DNA from 4 places in the Fictibacillus sp. 23RED33 genome. Region 1 is predicted to be linked to each of the others. Evidence: riboswitches for the same ligand, from Rfam matches in the RefSeq annotation. Region 1 holds a riboswitch; each other region holds the start of a gene.
What was found. A riboswitch is a leader RNA that binds a small molecule or an ion and turns the genes downstream of it on or off. The one in region 1 is predicted to bind S-adenosylmethionine.
Positions count from the first base shown of each region.

Region 2: linked by a shared signal. The riboswitch ahead of IHV09_RS17800 (acyl-CoA dehydrogenase family protein) and the one ahead of IHV09_RS01590 (PLP-dependent aspartate aminotransferase family protein) in region 1 are both predicted to bind S-adenosylmethionine.
Region 3: linked by a shared signal. The riboswitch ahead of IHV09_RS07335 (homocysteine synthase) and the one ahead of IHV09_RS01590 (PLP-dependent aspartate aminotransferase family protein) in region 1 are both predicted to bind S-adenosylmethionine.
Region 4: linked by a shared signal. The riboswitch ahead of IHV09_RS07800 (alpha/beta hydrolase) and the one ahead of IHV09_RS01590 (PLP-dependent aspartate aminotransferase family protein) in region 1 are both predicted to bind S-adenosylmethionine.

Region 1 is NZ_JACZDX010000001.1:295,587-300,787, reverse strand. It holds gene IHV09_RS01595 (aliphatic sulfonate ABC transporter substrate-binding protein) at 1-702, opposite strand, end outside; gene IHV09_RS01590 (PLP-dependent aspartate aminotransferase family protein) at 861-2,651, opposite strand; SAM riboswitch class I at 2,835-2,950, opposite strand; gene IHV09_RS01585 (hypothetical protein) at 3,127-4,236, opposite strand; gene IHV09_RS01580 (nitroreductase family protein) at 4,476-5,123, opposite strand.
Region 2 is NZ_JACZDX010000006.1:146,099-151,299, forward strand. It holds gene IHV09_RS17795 (LLM class flavin-dependent oxidoreductase) at 1-1,117, opposite strand, end outside; SAM riboswitch class I at 1,235-1,336, opposite strand; SAM riboswitch class I at 1,491-1,602, shown strand; gene IHV09_RS17800 (acyl-CoA dehydrogenase family protein) at 1,886-3,043, shown strand; gene IHV09_RS17805 (DUF817 domain-containing protein) at 3,166-3,948, shown strand; gene IHV09_RS17810 (oxalate decarboxylase family bicupin) at 4,079-5,201, shown strand, end outside.
Region 3 is NZ_JACZDX010000001.1:1,417,917-1,423,117, reverse strand. It holds gene gntK (gluconokinase) at 1-197, opposite strand, end outside; gene IHV09_RS07345 (GntR family transcriptional regulator) at 241-972, opposite strand; gene IHV09_RS07340 (polysaccharide deacetylase family protein) at 1,168-1,956, opposite strand; gene IHV09_RS07335 (homocysteine synthase) at 2,144-3,457, opposite strand; SAM riboswitch class I at 3,574-3,678, opposite strand; gene IHV09_RS07330 (sulfite exporter TauE/SafE family protein) at 3,721-4,620, opposite strand; SAM riboswitch class I at 4,834-4,938, shown strand.
Region 4 is NZ_JACZDX010000001.1:1,501,796-1,506,996, forward strand. It holds gene modB (molybdate ABC transporter permease subunit) at 1-519, opposite strand, end outside; gene IHV09_RS07795 (MetQ/NlpA family ABC transporter substrate-binding protein) at 841-1,662, opposite strand; SAM riboswitch class I at 1,791-1,910, opposite strand; gene IHV09_RS07800 (alpha/beta hydrolase) at 1,924-2,763, opposite strand; SAM riboswitch class I at 2,872-2,990, opposite strand; gene IHV09_RS07805 (spore germination protein) at 3,149-4,660, shown strand; gene IHV09_RS07810 (GerAB/ArcD/ProY family transporter) at 4,677-5,201, shown strand, end outside.

The sequences.
Region 1 (5,201 bases):
TTCTACTTGTTTCGGGTGGTTCTTTGCAAACTCAGAGCGTACGTTTAACGTGCCATACGTATTAAAATCTGGATTGCGGTAAATATATTGAGCACCGGATTCGATTTCTGCTCTCGCCATATGTGGATCTAATCCAGCCCAAGCATCCACTTGCCCTTTTAATAGAGCATTCGCACCATCTGCATGTTGTAAATTTACGATTTGTACATCCTTTGCAGAAAGGCCGGCATCTGCAAGTGCTCGGAGTAGAAAGATGTGCGGGTCTGTACCAAACGTCGCCGCTATCTTTTTACCTTTCAGATCCTTTACATCTTTAATCTTTGATCCATCTGCCGCGACAAGTGCTGTCCATTCTGGCTGAGAATAGATATAGACTGACTCGATCGGAGCACCTTTGTCTTTTGCGATTAAAGCTGCGGCACCAGCTGTCGATCCAAAATCAACGCTATCTGAATTCAAAAATTCGAGCGCTTTATTACTTCCCTGACTCTGAACCCATTCCACTTCAATGCCATCTTTTTTGAATGTCTCTTCTGCCCAGCCAAACTTTTTGAGTGCTAGACTTGTTGGAGAGTAAAAGGCATAATCAAGTCTAATCTTCTCCGGCTTCTCACCTTCTTTAGCACTGCTGGAACAGCCCGCTAACACTAAAGCGCCTGCTATGCTTAAAGCCAGTGCTGCTTTTTGCCAAATCTTCATCATGTATTTCCCTCCACGTTTCTCTCTTTTTGTATGGCTATTTTTTGAGTTACTCTTGAAAGTCGTTGACTCCCGTTCCAGGAGTCTCACACCTTGCACTACAATCAACAAGCAAAGAAGCATTAAAGCAAAACCTAAAAATGAATCAGCTATCTCTATTTTTAAAGTTCACACGCATACGTTGAAATGGTACCTCTTAGTCGTTGTGCTTCTTTATACGTGCATCTGTTATGCACCACATCAATACCAGCTTCTTTCGCGATTTTTGCAGCCTCTGGTGAGATGACACCTTCTTGCAGCCAGAACACTTTTGGTTGTGTGATCGCTGCTTCTTTTGCGAGCTCGATCGCTGCTTCTGGACTTCTAAATACTTGAACAACATCTATCGGAAACGGAATGGATTTTAAATCTGGATACGCTTTTTCATCAAGCACTTCGGTTTCTCTTGGATTAACAGGAACGATCTTATAGCCAAGTCGCTGCATCTTTCTAGCTAATCGATGGCTAGGTCTTGCAGGATTGGAACTGAGTCCCACGATCGCTAGCGTCTTAGGTCGTTGAATTTCCTGTCCATTCTCAACTGCTCTATAAAGTGATGATTGCAATGCCCAACGAATGACACCTTCGTCATTAATCGTGATCTCTGTTTTATCCGCTCCGATTCCTGTAGCCGTTTGTATCGCACGATCAAGATCATTCGTAAGATCTTTTACGGATTCAAGTCCGATCGATAACCGAATAAGTTCTTCTGTTACGCCTGTTGCTACTAATTCGTCTCCGCTCAGCTGTTGATGAGTGGTAGAAGCAGGGTGGATAATCAATGATTTTGCATCACCAACATTTGCAACATGTGACCATAATGAGATGTTGTTAATGACCTTACGTCCTGCATCACGCCCGCCTTTAATTCCAAAGTTTACGATCGAACCAAAACCGTTGCTTAAATATTTTTTCGCAAGCTCATGACTTCTGTGCGAAGAAAGACCAGGATATGAAACCCAATCTACTGCTGGATGTTTTTCCAGATGCTCTGCTACTTCTTGTGCGTTCTTCGCATGTTTTTCCACTCGTAGATGCAGTGTTTCTAAACCTTGTAAAAGGAGAAATGCATTGTGTGGACTTAAACAAGCTCCGAAATCTCGTAAAAGCTGAACGCGTAATTTAGTCGCGAAAGCCAATGTTCCAAAATCATTCGCGTATCTTAATCCGTTATAGCTGTTATCTGGCTCAGTGAATCCTGGGTATTTATCTGAATTCCAATTAAAGCGTCCTCCATCCACTACAACACCGCCAATTGCGGTTCCATGTCCGCCGATCCATTTTGTAGCTGAGTGGATTACGATGTCCGCTCCAAAGCTTATTGGCTTTGTGACATATGGTGTTGCAAATGTATTATCGATAATTAGAGGTACATCGTTTTCATGCGCAATATCTGCCACTGCCTCAATATCTAATACGTTAAGACTGGGGTTCCCGATCGTTTCAGCAAAAAATGCTTTCGTGTTTGGAGTAACCGCGTTTCGGAAGTTCTCTGGATCCTCTGCATCAACAAACTTTACGTTGATTCCGTATTTCGGAAGAGTAGTAGAAAATAGGTTGTAAGTACCTCCGTATAGATTCGTAGCTGCAATAATTTCGTCTCCTGCGTGTGCGATGTTTAAGATGGCAAGCGCGATAGCTGACATGCCAGAAGAAGTAGCTACAGCTGCAACACCATCTTCTAGAAGTGCAACTCTTTTCTCAAAAACATCAACAGTTGGATTTCCGATTCGGCTGTAGATGTTTCCTGGCTCATCAAGCGCGAAAAGGCTTTGCGCATGGTCTGTATCAGAAAAAACATAGGAAGTAGTTTGATAGACAGGTACCGCTCGTGATCCTGTCGTTGGGTCAGGCGCTTGGCCCCCATGTAATAGCAATGTTTCAATATCGTATCCGTCAAAAGATTTTGTCATTATAATCGCTCCTTCTCATTATTCAAATAAAATCTATAGGAAAACTAGGGATAAAGAATAATGCTTTTCCCTTTTGCTATATTCAATTTTTAAAATGAAATAAGTGACTAAGTGATGTTGTGCTTGAAGTATGATAAGGGGAAAAAGAAAAACCCCCTTCCTAAGAAGAGGGTTTTGGTCCTCCTCTTATCTTTCAGATCAAAAAAGATCTGTAGGAATTGGCACCTTTCCAAACCAAATGTGGTTTGTTGGTTGCCGGGCTTCATCGGGCCTAGTCCCTCCGCCTCTCTGGATAAGAGATATTCAAATTATGTTTAACACATTAACGTGCTGATGTTTACTTTGTTCTTGAATAGGATTATAGAGTAAGATGTTTTAGAAAGTCAACCGTTTTTTGAAAAATCATAAAAGTATTACAACAGAATGAGTGTTCAACTGTCAGCTTTGAATTAAGATTATGCCCATGCTATGCCGGTTATGCTAACTTTGTTCCACTTTTTTCATCAAACCATTGAAACTCTTCGATTTTTTTTACAAGTTCCGCTATTCGATTGGCAATGGCTTCTCTTTCTCCATAACGAATTTTCTGTTCGGACGATAATTCATCAATCTGAAGTAGTTGCCAATGAGTTACAGTTAGATCCGTAAGTTGAATAAACTCTTCTTGTTTCACTCGACGCTTTACATCTAGATCTCCGTTAGAATAACCTTCTAAAAATCCGTCAGCTATTCTTTTCAAACGGTCTTCAAAGCGATCAAATTCATGTCGTGCATAACGCGGTGCATTAAAAAATGTTGGAAACAACGTCCGATAATTATTAAGAAAATTCCCAGCAAGCGAATCTCCGCTATATAAGATTGGTACAGGATCAATCAAACAGACAGTGCCATCTGAATGCAGCAATATATTCTCTGGAGATGTATCTTGATTAGTAAGTACAACCGTATGATCCGTAATCTCTCTATCCTCCATGCAAGCTTGTAGGTCTACTAAAGCTAATGAAGAAATGGCCCCCTCATACGTTTCTATAAATTTCTTGAAATCATCTATGTATTCATTGTTTTCTTCTTTCATAGATTCTGAAACATCTGATTGAAATTTGCCCGCAATATGTTTACCGTTCCATGAGAGATAACCAAACCCTTTTAAGCCATGATGTGCAGTATTCATCTTGCGAAAGAACTCACCAACTTCCGCTCCAATATGAAACGCTTCTACAACCGTTAGTTGATCTAGTTTGATTGCTTTTCCTGCATAAGATTCCACGGTAAACGTTCTGCCTTTTTCTACATGATAATTGAAAAAGTCAGGGCAGATTCCCGGTTTAACTTGGTTTGCTAGCTCATAGTATGCTCTAGTCGCTGCATATTCTGAGTGCATGGCTTCTTCATCAAACTCAACGTTCTTTCCATACGCCTCTGTTTTCGGAAAACGAACAACCACAGCATCTCCAGTGCGCAGCTGAACAAGATAAGCAAGATGCCAAGCCCCTTCACCTAAATACTGAACCTGAGTCGGATCTTTAAGTTCCTCTAATCCACTTTTTTGCAGTGCATAATCAATCAAGTCAAATGTCTCTTTCATAAGAAGTTCCTCTTTCTATAATTGAAAATACGTTACATGAAACATATATTCGGTATATGTCGAAAAAAATCCTTTTTTCTTAAGATTAATTGTAGGTCTGAAGTCTTATAGAGGGGTATGAGAGGGGTTCAAGGGGGCATTTCAAAGCGGTGATCCTTGCACTTTTCATATAGCGCTCGTCCAGTGTGCTTGTCACCCGCTGGACGAGCTTTTTAAGAATTTTACAGAACCAATTGTCATCAATCTACATATGTGACGATTTCTTCTACAGCTTTTCTTGCGAGTTTTTTCGGTTGATCTTGTGGATGTCCAAGTGAAATAACCATGTTGATCTGTTTCTTAGACGGAATTTCTAAAAAGTCTCGAATCGCATCTTGCGCAAGCAATACGGGACCAGTCATCGGGCAAGTCCCTAGTCCGCGCGCATGGGCTGCGAGCATCAAGTTTTGAATCGCCAAGCAGCTGCTCTTGATTCCTTCTTCTTCCCAGACTGATTCTTCGGCAAGTTCGATCGGATCAAATATTTTTTCACGAAACTTAGATTCGTAAGGAGTGGCTAAACAGATGATCAGCACAGGTGCTCCAGAGAACGCCGTTGCATAAGGGCCGAAAGAGCGCGTCAGCAATTTTGCTTCCTTCGTTTTGCCGTTCTCTTCAGCTCTTGCAGCCAATTTATGAATAGCATCCCACGTCATCTCTTCAATTTTCTTTACTTTATCTTTGTTTCGGATCACGATAAATTCCCACGTTTGTGAGTTCGTGTCGCTCGGCGCATAGCGGGCGCAATCCATGATTTCATGAATGTCTACTTCAGCAACTGCTTCATCCGTAAACTTTCGGACACTTCTTCTGCCGTGCACGATTTCTTTAAAATCTTCGTATTTCATGATTGTCTCCTCTGGCACATGTAATAGATATTCTAAATGTATTATACAAAAGATTGGAACTCTCTACAAAATACGTAA
Region 2 (5,201 bases), on a different contig from region 1:
AACTACCTTTGTCAGGTGACTCGAAGCGATTCAATACCTCTCCTACTGTTAACGGTTTAGGAGCATCCGTAGTGAGGGTAGCGGCCTTATAATGTCCGCCTTCTGTTGATTTATTGTACGAGAATGGAAGTTCCGGATCTAAATCTTCATATTCCGCGATATCATATCCACTTGCTCCATATTGAGCTTTTGCAGCATCGGCACTCCAAACACTTGCATACTCATTGAATTTTTCCTCGGCTTCCTCTGTCGTTCTTCCTACCACCACGTTTAAAAAAGAAAAGATCTTAATGTTTTCTGGATTTCGGCCTTGTTTTGCAGCGAGCTTACGGATATCGTCAGCATAAAATCGAATTCTCTCTGGCGTTGGACCACCTACAAAAATACATTCAGCATGCTTGGCCGCAAAGTCTCGTCCACGCTCAGACGTTCCCGCTTGGTAGATCACAGGTGTCCGCTGGAAAGAAGGCTCGCTCAAGTGAGGTCCTTCAACGCTGAAGTATTGCCCCTCATGATTGATCTCATGTACCTTACCGGGATCCACTAATTTATTGTTTTCAACATCTTCTACAACTGCTCCATCTTCCCAGCTGCTCTCCCAAAGCTTATACGAAACATCCAGATATTCATCCGCGATGTTATACCGTTCATCGTGCTTGATCATATTCTGCAATCCAAAATTCCTCGCTGCGTTCGGCAAGTAAGAAGTGACTACATTCCATGCGATTCGCCCATTCGTTAGGTGATCTAGCGTAGAAAAACGACGTGCGTTGCCAAATGGCTGCTCATAGGTTGTGCTCACCGTCACAGCAAAAGACAGGTTCTCTGTTACGCTTGCCATGGCCGACACGAGAAGTGCCGGATCGTTTAATGGAACTTGAAGCCCATCACGAATAGAAGGAGCTTTACTTTGTTTATAAACGTCATAAATCCCTAACACATCCGCAAAAAATACAGCGTCAAACTTTCCTCTTTCTAAAAGCTTCGCATAGTCGATCCAGTAATTCAGATCTTTATAGCTTCTATGTCTCTTGTTCTCCGGATGCTTCCAAAGACCATGAGAATTGTGCATGGCACTTGTCATCTCAAACGCGTTTAACAAAATTTCTTTACCCAAAATAATTTCCTCCATCCGATTTTTTTGTACCCGCTCCAAGAGAAAATAAAAAAACCTCTTCAGCGATGAGAAGAGGTTGAAAAAATACGCGAAATAAAACATACGTATATAGATCTCCTCTTATCTTTCAAGCTTTCGCCTGCTGGAATTGGCACAATCCTAAAAATAGTTGTTGCCGAGGCTTCAAAGGGCCAGTCCCTCCACCTCTCTCGATAAGGAATCGATATTATTCAATTTAGTAACGAAATATACAGGAATAAAAATAGACTGTCAATGGAATTTAGAGAAATAAAATAATTTTCTTAACAATCAGTTTTTAGTTGACAGTGGTTTGCTTTATCCTCTATAGTGATGACTAATAATTAAATAATGTATCTTATCAAGAGTCAGGGGAGGAACTGGTCCTACGATCCTGCAGCAACCGCTTTTTATAAAGAAAGGTGCTATTTCCAGCAGATGTTTTTTGAATGTCTGATAGATGAGAGAGCGTGTTAGCATATGGAATCTACGTCCTCTTTCGTCTTTGAAAGAGGGCTTTTTTATTTTTGGTGTCCTTCGCTGTACTTGTGAGCGTATGATTTTCGCTCCAGGTGCTCGCTTTCCGTGGGGCAATCGGTGAGCCCCTTGCCGCTTCGCGCCCTTAAGGGTCTCACCTGACCGCTTGTCCCACAGGAGTCTCGCACCTTGCGCTCCAATCAACCTATCTAAGATGTCTAATAACAAAACCAATCTACTAAAACCTTACTGAAAAAAATTTAGGAGGGAACTATGAGCTTACCTTTGAGAAAAGCCACTGAGATAGATCATTTTGAAGAAGCGATTAATACTGCTCTAGCACTGAAAGAAGCGTTTAAGAAACGCGCAGATTATGTAGATCAAGAAGGCATTTTTCCTTATGAGAACTTTCAAGATTTAAAGAATCATGATTTTCTTTCTCTTACCATCCCAAAAGAATTTGGTGGTAAAGGATTAAATCTAGTTGAATTCTTAACCATTCAAGAGCATTTAGCCGAGGGAGATGCTCCTACTGCTCTTTCTCTTGGCTGGCATCTCGGTACTCTTTTAGATGCGGCTGAAAATCGTCACTGGAACGGAGATGCATTCGCTGATCTCAGCCGAAAAGTTGTTGAACAGAAAGCACTCATTAACTTGGCACAAACAGAGCGTGCGACGGGAAGTCCGTCTCGAGGCGGTATTCCTACTACAACTGCAGACAAGAAAGCAGATGGATGGCTGATCAACGGAAGTAAAGCTTTTACTTCTATGGCAGAAGCACTTGATTACTCAGTCATTACAGCTACCATCTCAGAAACCAATCATAAAGGATTTTTCTTAGTGAATCACCGTGATAAAGGGGTTTTTGTAAAAGAAACATGGGACAGCATCTCGATGAGAGGAACAAAAAGTGATGACCTTCTTTTGAAAGACGTTTATGTACGAAAAGAAAATCTTCTAGGCGTAGAGGATGGGAAGAACCTCATACCTAAAGGCTGGTATCTTCAGGTGCCTGCTGTGTACCTAGGTATCGCAAGAGCAGCGCGGAATTACGCGATTGAATTTGCGTCAGAGTATAGCCCTAACACTTTATCAGGACCGATCTCAGACGTACCAGAGGTGAGAAGAAAGATTGGTAAGATAGAACTTGAGCTATTCCAAGCAAGAACGATCCTTCATGCCGTTGCTGAAAAATGGGTAAACCACCCTGAACAACGTCAAAATCTAGGTACAGAACTCGCTGCCGTTAAACATTCTGTAACAAATAGTGCGAACAAGGTCGTTGATCTCGCGATGAGAATCGTTGGGGCTCGTAGTCTTTCTGTACAAAATCCGCTTCAGCGGCATTTTCGAGATGTAAGAGCCGGCCTTCATAATCCACCAACAGATGATGCGATCGTTTATTCGTTAGCGGATGCAGCGCTTAAGTAAAAGAAGTCAACTGACAGATTCATGTTAAACTAAACATTTTTTTATATGATGAGATTTAGATCACCATAGGTTATTATGGATACAATATATTTCCATATCAACTCATAAAAGGGTGGTTTAATTTGAGAGCGCTTCTTACATTCACTTATTTACAAGCACTTTCTTGCATCTTTCCAGTCATCATCTTTGGTGCGTTAGCTCTTTCAAAATTCGTCAGCATTCCGTTCATCCCTCGATACGATTTCATACTCCTTCTTTGTCTCCTTACACAAGTTGCCATGATCGTAACGAAACTTGAAACGATAGATGAACTTAAAGTCATCTGTGTCTTTCACTTGATTGGACTTGCTCTAGAGCTATTTAAAGTTCACATGGGGTCTTGGAGCTATCCTGAAGAGGCTTATTCTAAGATCTACGGTGTACCTCTTTACAGCGGTTTTATGTATGCAAGTGTTGCGAGCTATATTTGCCAAAGCTGGCGGAGGTTAGACCTTCAGATTAAGGGCTGGCCGAATCCCCTCTTTTCTTTTGGGATATGCGTACTGATTTATTTTAACTTTTTTACTCATCATTATTTGTTTGATGCCAGATGGATTCTAATCCTGCTCTTATTTCCTATCTTTTATAAGACTGTTGTTCATTATACGATCAACGAACGTGTTTATAAAATGCCGATCCTTCTTTCGTTTTTGTTGATCGGATTTTTTATCTGGATCGCTGAAAACATTACAACGTTTCTCGGAGCCTGGCAGTATCCCAATCAAGAAGCCTCTTGGTCACTCGTGCATATTGGTAAGATCAGCTCCTGGTTCTTGCTCGTGATCATCAGCATCATTATCGTGGCACAATTAAAGCGCATTAAAAGCCACCAAGACGATATTTTCACACATACGAAACACCTATAAGCTGCGGCAAGCTTATTAGGTGTTTTTTCTTTGTTAAGATCCTCCTCAAGTAATCTGCATGTATAAGATGTCCTCTCCATATGAATACAGAGATGACGATTGAACCTTCTTATAGAGAGGAGCTCATCACATGGATAACGACAAAAAAGAGCACAAGCAACGAAGACCAATGCAGATTCCTCAGCCGATTCGCAGTGATGGTGCGGGCGCGACCGATTTAGGACCTCGCGACATTATGCGTGATATACAAAATCCGGATATGTTAGTTTCACCTGCAACAGATGCAGGAACTGTCCCAAATTTACGGTTTTCCTATTCTGATACACATATGCAATTAAATTTTGGAGGCTGGTCGAGAGAGATTACGGTTCGTGAGCTTCCTGTCGCAAAGACGCTTGCTGGAGTAAACATGCGTCTGACCCCAGGTGGTGTAAGGGAGCTTCATTGGCATCAAGAAGCGGAATGGGCTTATATGATATTAGGCCGTGCTCGAATTACCTCGGTTGACCAAAACGGCAGAAATTTCATCGCCGATGTAGGTGAAGGTGATCTTTGGTACTTCCCTCCCGGCATTCCGCATTCGATTCAAGGACTTGAAGAAGGTTGTGAGTTTTTACTCGTATTCGATGATGGAAATTTCTCCGATCTGAGCACATTCTCTATTTCAGATTGGTTTGCACATACACCGAAAGAGGTGCTTTCAGCAAATTTCGGTATACCGGAAAGCGCATTCGCAAACATTCCGACTGAACAACGTTATATTTATCAGTCTACGGTTCCCGGTCCGATTGAAACACAAGCCGTACCTGATCCATATGGAACTGTACCGTTGAGCTTCACGCACCGTTTAATGGCTCAAAAACCACTCGTTACACCCGGTGGTACCGTTCGTATCGTAGATTCTACGAACTTTCCGATCTCACAGAGAATTGCTGCCGCTTTAGTAGAAATAAAACCCGGCGGAATGAGAGAGTTGCATTGGCATCCGAATAATGATGAGTGGCAATATTATTTAGCCGGTCAAGGGCGGATGACCGCTTTCGCTGGAAATGGAACGGCACGAACTTTTGACGTACGAGCCGGAGATGTAGGATATGTTCCGTTCGCATTTGGTCATTATGTGCAGAATACCGGAAATAAGAGTTTATGGTTTTTAGAGATTTTTAAAAGTGACCGTTTTGCAGATGTTTCATTGAACCAATGGATGGCTTTAACACCTAAAGAAATCGTGCAGAGTAATTTAAATGCTAGTC
Region 3 (5,201 bases), 1.1 Mb from region 1:
GATGGAATAGAAGAACGTTTGATAACATTTGTAAGGGTTTGCAAAACCGTTCGGAAAATTTCTTCTGGATCTTGTACCGCTGTAGAAATATCAGGCGTGTGAAGCGGGTACCCAATGTTTTCTTGTGAAAGAATTTCACCGTTTTCATTAAACAACACTGCTTTAGTACTTGTAGTTCCGATGTCGACTCCTACCATATAGCTTTTTCTATGTTGTGAACCGTCGATATCCATCATTTATTTACTCCTTTTCTTGCTCCCGTGCTTTCGATAGCATTTGTTGTGACATCCATAAATCATCTACTTTTCCTTGAACATCATCAAAATTTTGATGCAGCGATTGAATCATAATTTCTCTATTTTTTGATGAAATCGCATCAATATAGAGTTCATGGTTTTTCATGATTCGAGAAAGGTCATCGTACTTTTCATTGAAATGCATGCGCATGGATAATAAGATGAAGCTTTCCATAACTGGTTTTGTATTGTTCCAGATCATCGTGATGTACGAATGGTTGATAGAACGAATAATTGTTTCATGAAACAAGACATCCTGAAGAGCGAACTCATCAGCATCTTTGTACTTAATTGCAATCTGCATCATCTCAAAAATTTTTGTAAGTTCTTTAACAACGTGCGCCGTGTCGTTTTTAACAAGTCGTTCAAACACGAACGTCTCAATAAGAAGCCGAACATCATAAATTTCTTCAATTTCTTTTTCAGTTAAGCCGACCACAACTGCACCCATACGCTCTAAACGAATTAAGTTTTCATTCGATAGAACCTTAAGTGCTTCTCGTATAGGAGAGCGGCTAACATTATATTCAGCAGCTAATTTATTTTCAGAAAGAGTGGTACCGCTTTCAATGAGTCCCGAGATAATCCGCATTCTCAGCTCACAAGCGACACGTTCCCCAGTAGAAGCTTTGGAAAGCCACTTTTCAGGATAAAGAAGTTCCATAGAATCGTTCAACTTAATAACCTCCTTTTGTAGAACGAGTATACTTGTATACAAGTAGTATTATAGTACAGTGATTATAAAATGCAAGCGCTTTTATTTAATGTTAAAAACAAATAGTGAGCAAGCGTCTAAACAAAGTGATCAGTAGGGAGGTCTAAATAAAAAAGAAAAGAACAATCTAATCATTAAAATTGTTCTCCTCATTCTTTATTCGATTAATAAGGGTACTTCTTCTTTCTTCATTTCAGTTTCATGGAACTCATTGTATCGTGGGTGCATTTTTAATAGTTCATCAACCGTTACAATTTCATAACCCATTTCCTTAAGCTTGGGAAGTATAATCTTTAATGCAGCAACCGTTTGACTGCGATTACCTCCAGAATCATGCAAAAGAATAATATCTCCGTTTTTTAAATTCGTTAGGATGTGTCTGGCTATCCTTTCAGATCCTGGATTTGTCCAATCGCGGGGATCTTGATGCCAAGACCATAGGATAACTTTGTATCCTTCTTTTTTTAAGACTTTTAAACTGTTCTCTGTAACTGTACCGCCTGGAGGTCGAAACAATTTTATGTAATCTGAATGATGAGCAGGATCGAGAAGGTGCTCGGTCTTTCTTGTTTCAACCACAACTTTATGCCTTGAAATGGTGTGGAAACTAGGGTGATTATACGTATGGTTGCCGATTTCATGTCCTTCTTTTAGCTCTCTTTTCACGATTTCTGGATACTTCTCAACCCGCTTTCCAATAAGAAAGAATGTTGCATGAACACCTTCCTTTTTAAGAACATCTAAGATCTGAGTGGTGTATACGGGGTCTGGGCCATCGTCAAATGTAATCGCAACTTGTTTCTTTTTTGAAGGAACTTCCCAGATTACATCTCCATATTTCTCTACTTCAAAACGATTTACTACACCTGCATTGACTTTTGGTCCGAAAAAAAGAATGTGACATAAAAACATGGAAACAATCATTTTTACAATGGTAGACATCATGAGCCCTCATTCTAAAATTTGTTACCAATAGTATTTGTAAGGAGAAACTGATTTATGACAAAGCTGTATCTGTATACAAGGTTGTTCTTAAAGCTGATTTCCGTTTAAGGTGCTCGCTAACAGGAGAAGAGTCTTGGCAACAAAAAAGCTGCTCAAAGGATTTCTTGAACAGCTTAATCGTTGTAATCTACAATCCACTTGGAGAAAGTGAGATCGCTTTTAATGCGTGATCTAAGTCATAGATTAGATCATCTACTGTTTCAATTCCGATCGAAAGACGGATTAGTTCTGGGCTTACGCCTGATTTTCTTTGTTCTTCTTCAGATAGTTGTTGATGAGTGGTGCTAGCTGGATGGATGATCAATGATTTTGAATCTCCCACGTTTGCCAGGTGAGAGAAGATGCTAACATTTTCGATCAACTTTTTACCTTCGTCTACACCGCCTTTAACCCCGAATGTTAAAATTGCACCCGCGCCTTTAGGGAGGTATTTTTGGGCAAGTTCATAGTAAGGGCTGCTTGGAAGCCCTGCGTAATTTACCCAATCGACCGATGGATGACTCTCTAGGAACTTCGCTACTTTCAATGTATTTTCAACATGACGTTCTATACGCAGAGCAAGTGTTTCCAATCCTTGAATAAATAGAAAGGAGTTGAACGGTGCGATAGACGAACCTAGATCTCGAAGCAGCTGAACACGTGCTTTTAGAATATAAGCAAGTGGACCAAATGCATCCGTATACACAATTCCTTTATAGCTTGGATCTGGCTCAGTCAAGCCTGGGAATTTCCCATTGCTCCAATCAAATTTTCCAGAATCGACGATAACTCCACCTACTGAAGTACCATGTCCTCCGATGAATTTTGTTGCAGAATGGACAACAATATCCGCTCCATGTTCGATCGGGCGACAAAGGTAAGGCGTAGCCAACGTATTATCTACAATAAGAGGAACTCCTGCGTCATGTGCGATGTCAGCAATCGCTTGAATATCGGCTACATCAATTTTTGGATTCCCGATGGTCTCAATGTATACGGCTTTTGTTTTTTCTGTAATAGCATCTTTAAACGATTGAAGATTATCAATTTCAGCAAATTGTGTATGGATGCCGAGCTTGGGGAGAGTGACAGAGAACAGGTTATACGTTCCACCATATAGAGAGGTAGAAGCGACGATTTCATCACCAGAGCCAGCGATATTGAATATAGCATTTGTAATGGCTGCCTGACCGGAAGCAAGAGCAAGAGCACCAACACCGCCTTCAAGTTTTGCGATGGTCTGTTCAAACGCATCTTGCGTTGGATTCATCAAACGCGTATATATGTTTCCGAACTCTTTGAGGGCAAATAAGTTCGCTGCGTGCTCTGTTGAATTGAACTGATAGGAAGTGGTCTGGTAGATCGGAACAGCACGAGCTCCTGTAGTCGGATCAACTTTTTGACCTTCATGTAAAGAAATCGTTTCAAACCCATACTGTCTTTTTGCATTTTGATCAGTCATTTTCAAATCTCTCCTCAACGTCATTTTTTTGTATCCAATCGCATTCAGTTTCAACTTATCCCAGAAAAAAAGACCTCTTCCAAAAGAAGAGGTCCCGATGATTTCACCCGATCGAAGTCTCATCTTTCAGAACATTAATTGTTCTGCTGAAATTAGCACCATGCGTTTCCGCTGGTTGCCGGGCATCATAGGGTCAGTCCCTCAGCCTCTCTGGATAAGAAGATTTGAATATTGAATTAAGATTTATAATACATAGGTCATTATCAATAGTCAACTGAATTTTTTAAAAATTTCGGATTTTTATTTTCCGGATTACTTTTAACTGCATAAATAACTCCAACTGCCCAAAAAGCAGCAAGAACAAAGTAGATTGGTAACAACATGTTATGTGAAACCCCTAGTGTATGAAGAAGGGTGCGGGTATTGGTGATAATAATCAATCCACCAACAAGTACTCCGAGTATGTGAGAGGGAATGAGTCGCACTAGCCATGCAGCAATAGGAGCCGCAATCACTCCTCCTAGCATCAATGCACCGACCCATAGCCATTCAACTTGTTCCCAGCCGAGTGCGATGAAGAATCCGACTGATGCAGATACTGCTACAGCAAATTCACTTGTATCTACAGAACCGATCACCTTCCTAGTTTTCATGTCTTGTTTTGCCATTAGGACTGGAGTGGTGACCGGGCCCCAGCCTCCTCCACCTGTAGCATCTAAGAAACCTGCTAATAATCCAAGTGGAATAAGTTGTTTCTTTGTAAAGGGTTTACCATTTGCTGTTGCTTTCTTTTCTCCAAGTTTAAACAAAAAACGATATAAGATATATATACCGAGGAGAATTAGAAATATTGAGATATACGGCTTTATTAAATCGCCAGGCAGATTACTTAAAAAACAAGCACCTACAAATGCGCCGATCGAACCCGGCAGAATTAAGCGAGTAACGACTTGGCGATCAACGTTTCCAAACTTAATATGAGAAGCGCCGGATGCCGCAGTGGTAACGACTTCAGCAAGATGTACGGACGCAGATGCAGCTGCAGGAGCAATTCCAGCTACTAACAGCAAAGATGTAGATGTAACTCCATAAGCCATACCGAGTGATCCATCAATTAACTGTGCAAAAAGACCAATTAGAGCTAATACAATCAACTTTTTCATACTTTTCCTCCTCAAAATAAAAAGGCCCTTAACAAGTGATGTTAAGAGCCTTCGGTTTTCCGATCAGCGATACGGATTAAATTTTAGTTAATACTATATGATTCAAAAACATAAAAAGTCAACTGTTTGTTTAAATTTTTTGTAAAAATAGAAAAATGAAAAAATAGGTCTTGATATCATTTTCAGATATGTTATGATTTTATAAAATTTAAACTCTTATCCAGAGTGGTGAAGGGAACTGGCCCGATGAAACCCGGCAACCTGCGATTGTAAGGTGCTAACTCCAGCAGAATGTATTTACATTTTGGAAGATAAGGTAATATGTTTACCTCCACTATCTTTCCGAAATGGGAAGGTTTTTTTGTTTTTTGGCTTTTGTTGCTCTTGAAAGTGGTTGATATCCGTTCCAGGATGCTCGCTTTCCGGGGGGCGTGCGGTGAGCCACCTCGACACTTTGTGTCCTTAGGTGTCTCACCTGTCCCGCTGATCCCCCAGGAGTCTCGCACCTTGCACTCCAATCAACTTTTCAATGAAGCCAAAACATAAATCAACAAAAAACAACAACTTTTTAAGAAGAGCCT
Region 4 (5,201 bases), 1.2 Mb from region 1:
AGGTATGTTTCCGGCAAACATTAATGTTGCACCAAACTCACCTAATGCGCGAGCAAAACTTAAAATAGCACCTGATGTGATAGCTCTAACAGATAATGGAACAGAGATTTTTCGCAATACATCCCACTCGTTGGCTCCATCTACTCGCGCTGCGTTTTCGATGTCTGCATCAATAGATTCAAACCCCGCTTTTGCGGATTGGTACATGAGTGGAAATGCCACAACTGCAGACGCAATGACGGCTGCCCACCATGTAAACATGATCGGCTGATTAAAGAGCCACTCTACGAGCTGTCCCCCGGGACCATCTCGACCGAACAAAACGATTAACAAGAAACCTACCACAGTTGGGGGTAGTACGAGTGGAAGTAGGAATATTGTTTCGATTAACGTTTTCCCTTTAAACTTCTGGTGAGCCATGATCCTTCCGAAAAATAAGCCGGCTAGGATCACAATCAGTGAAGCTGTCACCGCTATGCCAAGTGATAGTTTGACAGGTGACCAAAAATCTATTGCCATTTCTTTTTCCACCCGCTTATTCCATTGATTTATATGTTGTATTCATCTGTCTTCATCATATCATATCGCCAATTGTTGGTGATGAAAGATGCTGATATTGTCGAACGGCCTTTATTTTTGAGTTTAGACTTAATTCATGTCTAGTTTGACTTAATTGATGATCAGAACGACTTAATTTTTCTGAGTAAGACTTAATTTTTCTTATTTAGACTTAATATTCAAAAAAAGGTGTTCATCGGATGCCTTAAAACATCTGTAAATGAAAAAAGCTGCTTAGATGAGTGGATTTCACTCATCTAGTCAGCTCATTCATCCTTATTCTTATTCTTTAACAGCTAGCACTGAACCTTTGTACTCTTTATCAATAAAATCGGTAATTTCTTTCGAATGAAGCACTTCTAACAAGGTTTTGATAGATTTCTTCTCTTTGTCGCCTTCACGAACTGTGATAATATTCGCAAATGGTGAATCTGAACCTTCAAGTGCGATGGAATCTTTCTTCGGGTTCAAATCCGCATCGATTGCATAATTTGTGTTGATCACAATCGCATCGCCTTCATCATTCTCGTATGCTTTAGTCAACAGCCCTGGATCAATGTCTGCCACAAACTCTAAGTTTTTCGGATTTTCTACAATATCGCTTATTTGCGCTTCGTAGCCCTTTCCTTCTTTTAGTTTGATCAGTCCCTCTGCTTCAAAGATTGACAAGATACGCCCGTGCTCAGCAATTGAATTACTTAAGATAACCTTCCCGCCTTCTGGTAGGTCTTTTAATGACTTATGTCTCTTCGAATAAACGCCCATCGGCTCTAAGTGAACAGCTCCTGCATTTTCAAATTTATACTTCGGATTATCTTTCACTTGCTGTGTTAGATATGGAATGTGCTGAAAATAGTTCGCATCAATTTCTTTTTCATATAAAGACTTATTCGGTAAGATATAATCTTGGAATTTAACGATTTCTAATTCAATGCCTTTATCCTCTAAAAGCGGCTTCGCTTCCTCTAAAATTTCTGCGTGTGGTACATTTGATGCTCCAATCACTAGCTTTTCTGTTTTCTCTCCACCACTTGTTGATGAGCCACAAGCCGCTAATAAAAATACTGCGAAACTTGCGAGTAATACTTGGATGATTCTTTTCATGATCTGATCCCCTATCCTTTAGTTTCTATAAGTTCTTTGATAAAAGATGCTCTTTAAGAGGTGGTACAAAAAAACCTCCTGTTCTCATAACAGAGACAGAAGGCTTCTCGAAAACGATTCCGATAATCCTCTCATCTCTCAGTGTGACCACTGTTAGATTTAGCACCGTTTTCATATTGATTATTATTCAACATGAATGGTTGCCGGGTTTCATAGGGCTAATTCCCTCCACCTGCTCTTAATAAGAGTATTCCTATCAAATTACTTTGTATTATCACAGGAATTTTGTAAAATGTCAAACACTTTTTTCAAATTATTCTGAACAGAAACTTTAACATTCTTTACTAACCATTCAGAAGTAGAAGAAATTAATTTATCGAAATGGACAATTGAAGAATACGTATGATTGGCACCCTCTATTAGTACTATTGAGCTTCTACCAATTTTCCTCTTTCTTGATTCTTCAAAATAGTGAGAGCAATATCTTGAAGATATAACTGGATCGTCCGAGCCATGGATGAACAGTGCGTTACCACGAAACTGTTTGATGTCTTCTAACGGTGAATAAGCTTGAAGCGAAAGTAAAAATTCTTCGGTTATCGCATACCCTAGATGATCAATCACGGGGTGCTCTCCGTTATAACCAACTATTTCTTTAATATCTTCAAATGGATTCCCTACTGCAGACCAAGTGATCACATTCCCAATCCTATCATCATCAGCTACAGTGCAAATCGCTACCGCACCACCTAAACTATGACCGATTAACGTTATTGCATTTTGATCAATGTTAGGTAGTTTGCTACCAAAAGAAATAATTTCCTTCGTCTGATCGATAAAACAAGCAAACTCATTATCTCCATATTCCCCTTCACTCTCACCACAGCCAGCATAGTCAAATCTCAATACAGCAAACCCTAGTTTAACGAGTTCTTGAGCCGTTTTAACAAACAGACGATCTACACCAATTCGTGTACTCGTAAAACCGTGACAAATAATGATTAGCGGAAACTTCTCTTCACCTTCACCACTCCAATTAGGAAAATGAATGGTGTGAGCCAATTTTCTGTCTTTCCACCATATACAATTCGACATAACCATATCACCCACTCCTTTTCTCTCTATTGAAATTCACTTAACCAGTATGATAAACGCAAAAAAACCGTGTTCCCTTAGAGAACACGGTTCCATACATAAAATCCGTTCGTTCTCTCATCTCTCAGCAAAAAACTGCTGTTAGATTTAGCACCGTTTCGGTCAAAACATAGTTCATCCGATGGTTGCCGGGCTTCATTGGGCTAATTCCCTCCGCCTGCTCTTAATAAGAGTTTCATTATTAATTTAAGGATAATCATAGGCTACTTGCTAATTGTTGTCAATAAAAAAACAAACCATGATCAAGTTTGCCAACAGAATATTATTAAATGACGAGGAGATGATAAAGAAATGTAGTAGTTCATGACGTAACAACGAACGGGTGATTTCAATGATATTTTTTAAGAAGAAAAAGAAAAAACAACAAGAATCAAATACAGATCCTACAAAAGGTACATTGACATTCCCAGAGCTCATGAAAAAGCTAAGAGCTTCAGCAGACTTTTCTACCGTTAAGCAATCATCACTCAGCACATTTTATATCTCTTATTATAAAACACTTGTAAATCCCGAATTTGTTCATCGGGATTTATTACCCTATATAACAGACATTCAATTAAAGAACTTAGATGACATACAAAAGCATTTGCCGTTAGATGGGATGGTCAAAACGAATGATGTGCATGACATCGCTAACAAAGTAACAGAGGGGTTTATTCTTATTCAAATGAATAAAGAGGACCCGGAAGGATTGCTTGTTCCAAGTCTATCGACCGAAAACAGGCAGATTTCTATCCCTGAAACTGAGTTTAGCGTTGTAGGTCCAAAGGAAGCTTTTGTTGAATCATTAGACACAAATTTAAATCTTATTCGTAAACGACTTCCTATTCCTGAATTCACAGTTAAGGAAGTACGGGTTGGGAAACTCTCAAAAACGAGAGTAGCCATCATTTATATCGACGGAATCGCGGATGAAGAAAATGTGAACACGGCGATTCAGCGAGTCAATGATATCGAGTACGATCATATTGTAGATAGTTCTTATATCAATCAAATGATCTCCGACAATGAGAACTCTCCTTTTCCACAGCTCATTGATACAGAGCGGCCAGACCGGGTAGCGAGTGTTTTATCTGAAGGAAAAGTGGCGATTATGGCTGACGGATCTCCCCATGCGTTAACGGGTCCAACAACCATCGTGGAATTTTTCTCCGCTTTCGAAGACTATTTTCTAAATTGGACGCTCGCTTCTGCCTTTCGATTGATTCGACTCATGGCTGTCATGTTTTCCGTGTTATCAACGCCTCTGTATGTAGCAGTATTAACGTTTCATTATGAAATGATTCCGGAAAATCTACTAGCTACACTCGTTGCTTCACGTAATGATATTCCTTTCCCACCTATACTGGAAGCTATCGTACTAGAACTTTCCATCGAGTTGCTTCGAGAAGCTGGTGCCAGGCTGCCTTCTAAGGTCGGTCAAACAATCGGTATTGTAGGAGGTATCGTTATCGGAACGGCAGCGGTACAAGCAGGATTAACAAGTAACGTTTTGTTAATCATTGTTGCTTTAGCCGCTCTTGCTTCTTTTACAACACCTGTCTATCAGATGAGTAACACGATTCGTTTATTGCGTTTTCCCTTTTTATTGTTTGCCCAGTTTTTAGGGGTTCTAGGTGTTGGTATCTGTTTCGCTTTTATCGTTTCTCATCTGCTGAAACTAACATCTCTAGGAAGACCTTATATCGCACCATTATATCCGCTTCGTGCAAATGATCTAAAAGATGCTCTTGTACGACTGCCGTTCAGTATGCAAAATAGCCGACCATCTTTATTAAGACCACAGGATAAGGCAAGGATGAATAAAAAGCGGGCAACAGCAAAGCATGACATTGAGGACTAAAAAATGAGGGGTATGTATGTCTCAGATCAGTGAAAACAAGCAGATATCACCTTATATGGCTTTTTATATGGTTACAACCATGCAGATTGGAGTGGGAATTCTAGGATTTGAGCGTTATATCGCTAAATCAGCAGGACATGATGCATGGATTTCTGTAATCATCGGAGGTCTTTCATTTAATGCGCTGATCTGGATGATCTATCGTGTTCTTTCAAAAGAGAACGCTGATATCATTGGCGTCCATAGAAACTTGTTCGGCAGATGGATTGGCGGCGCATTAAGTTTTCTTCTCTTGATTTATTTTAGTTCTACGATTCTAACCGTACTTAGGACTTATATTGAAGTAATTCAAATTTGGGTGTTTCCCGAGCTGAATACGGCTGTTATTGCCATCATCCTCTTAGGATTAGCTTATTCGTATGTTATTGGAGGAATCCGCGTTGTCGCAGGACTATCTGTATTAGGCTTTTTTATCACCCTCCCTCTATTTTTATTAAAATATTACGCACTTAAAAATGCACACTATACAAATCTTTTACCT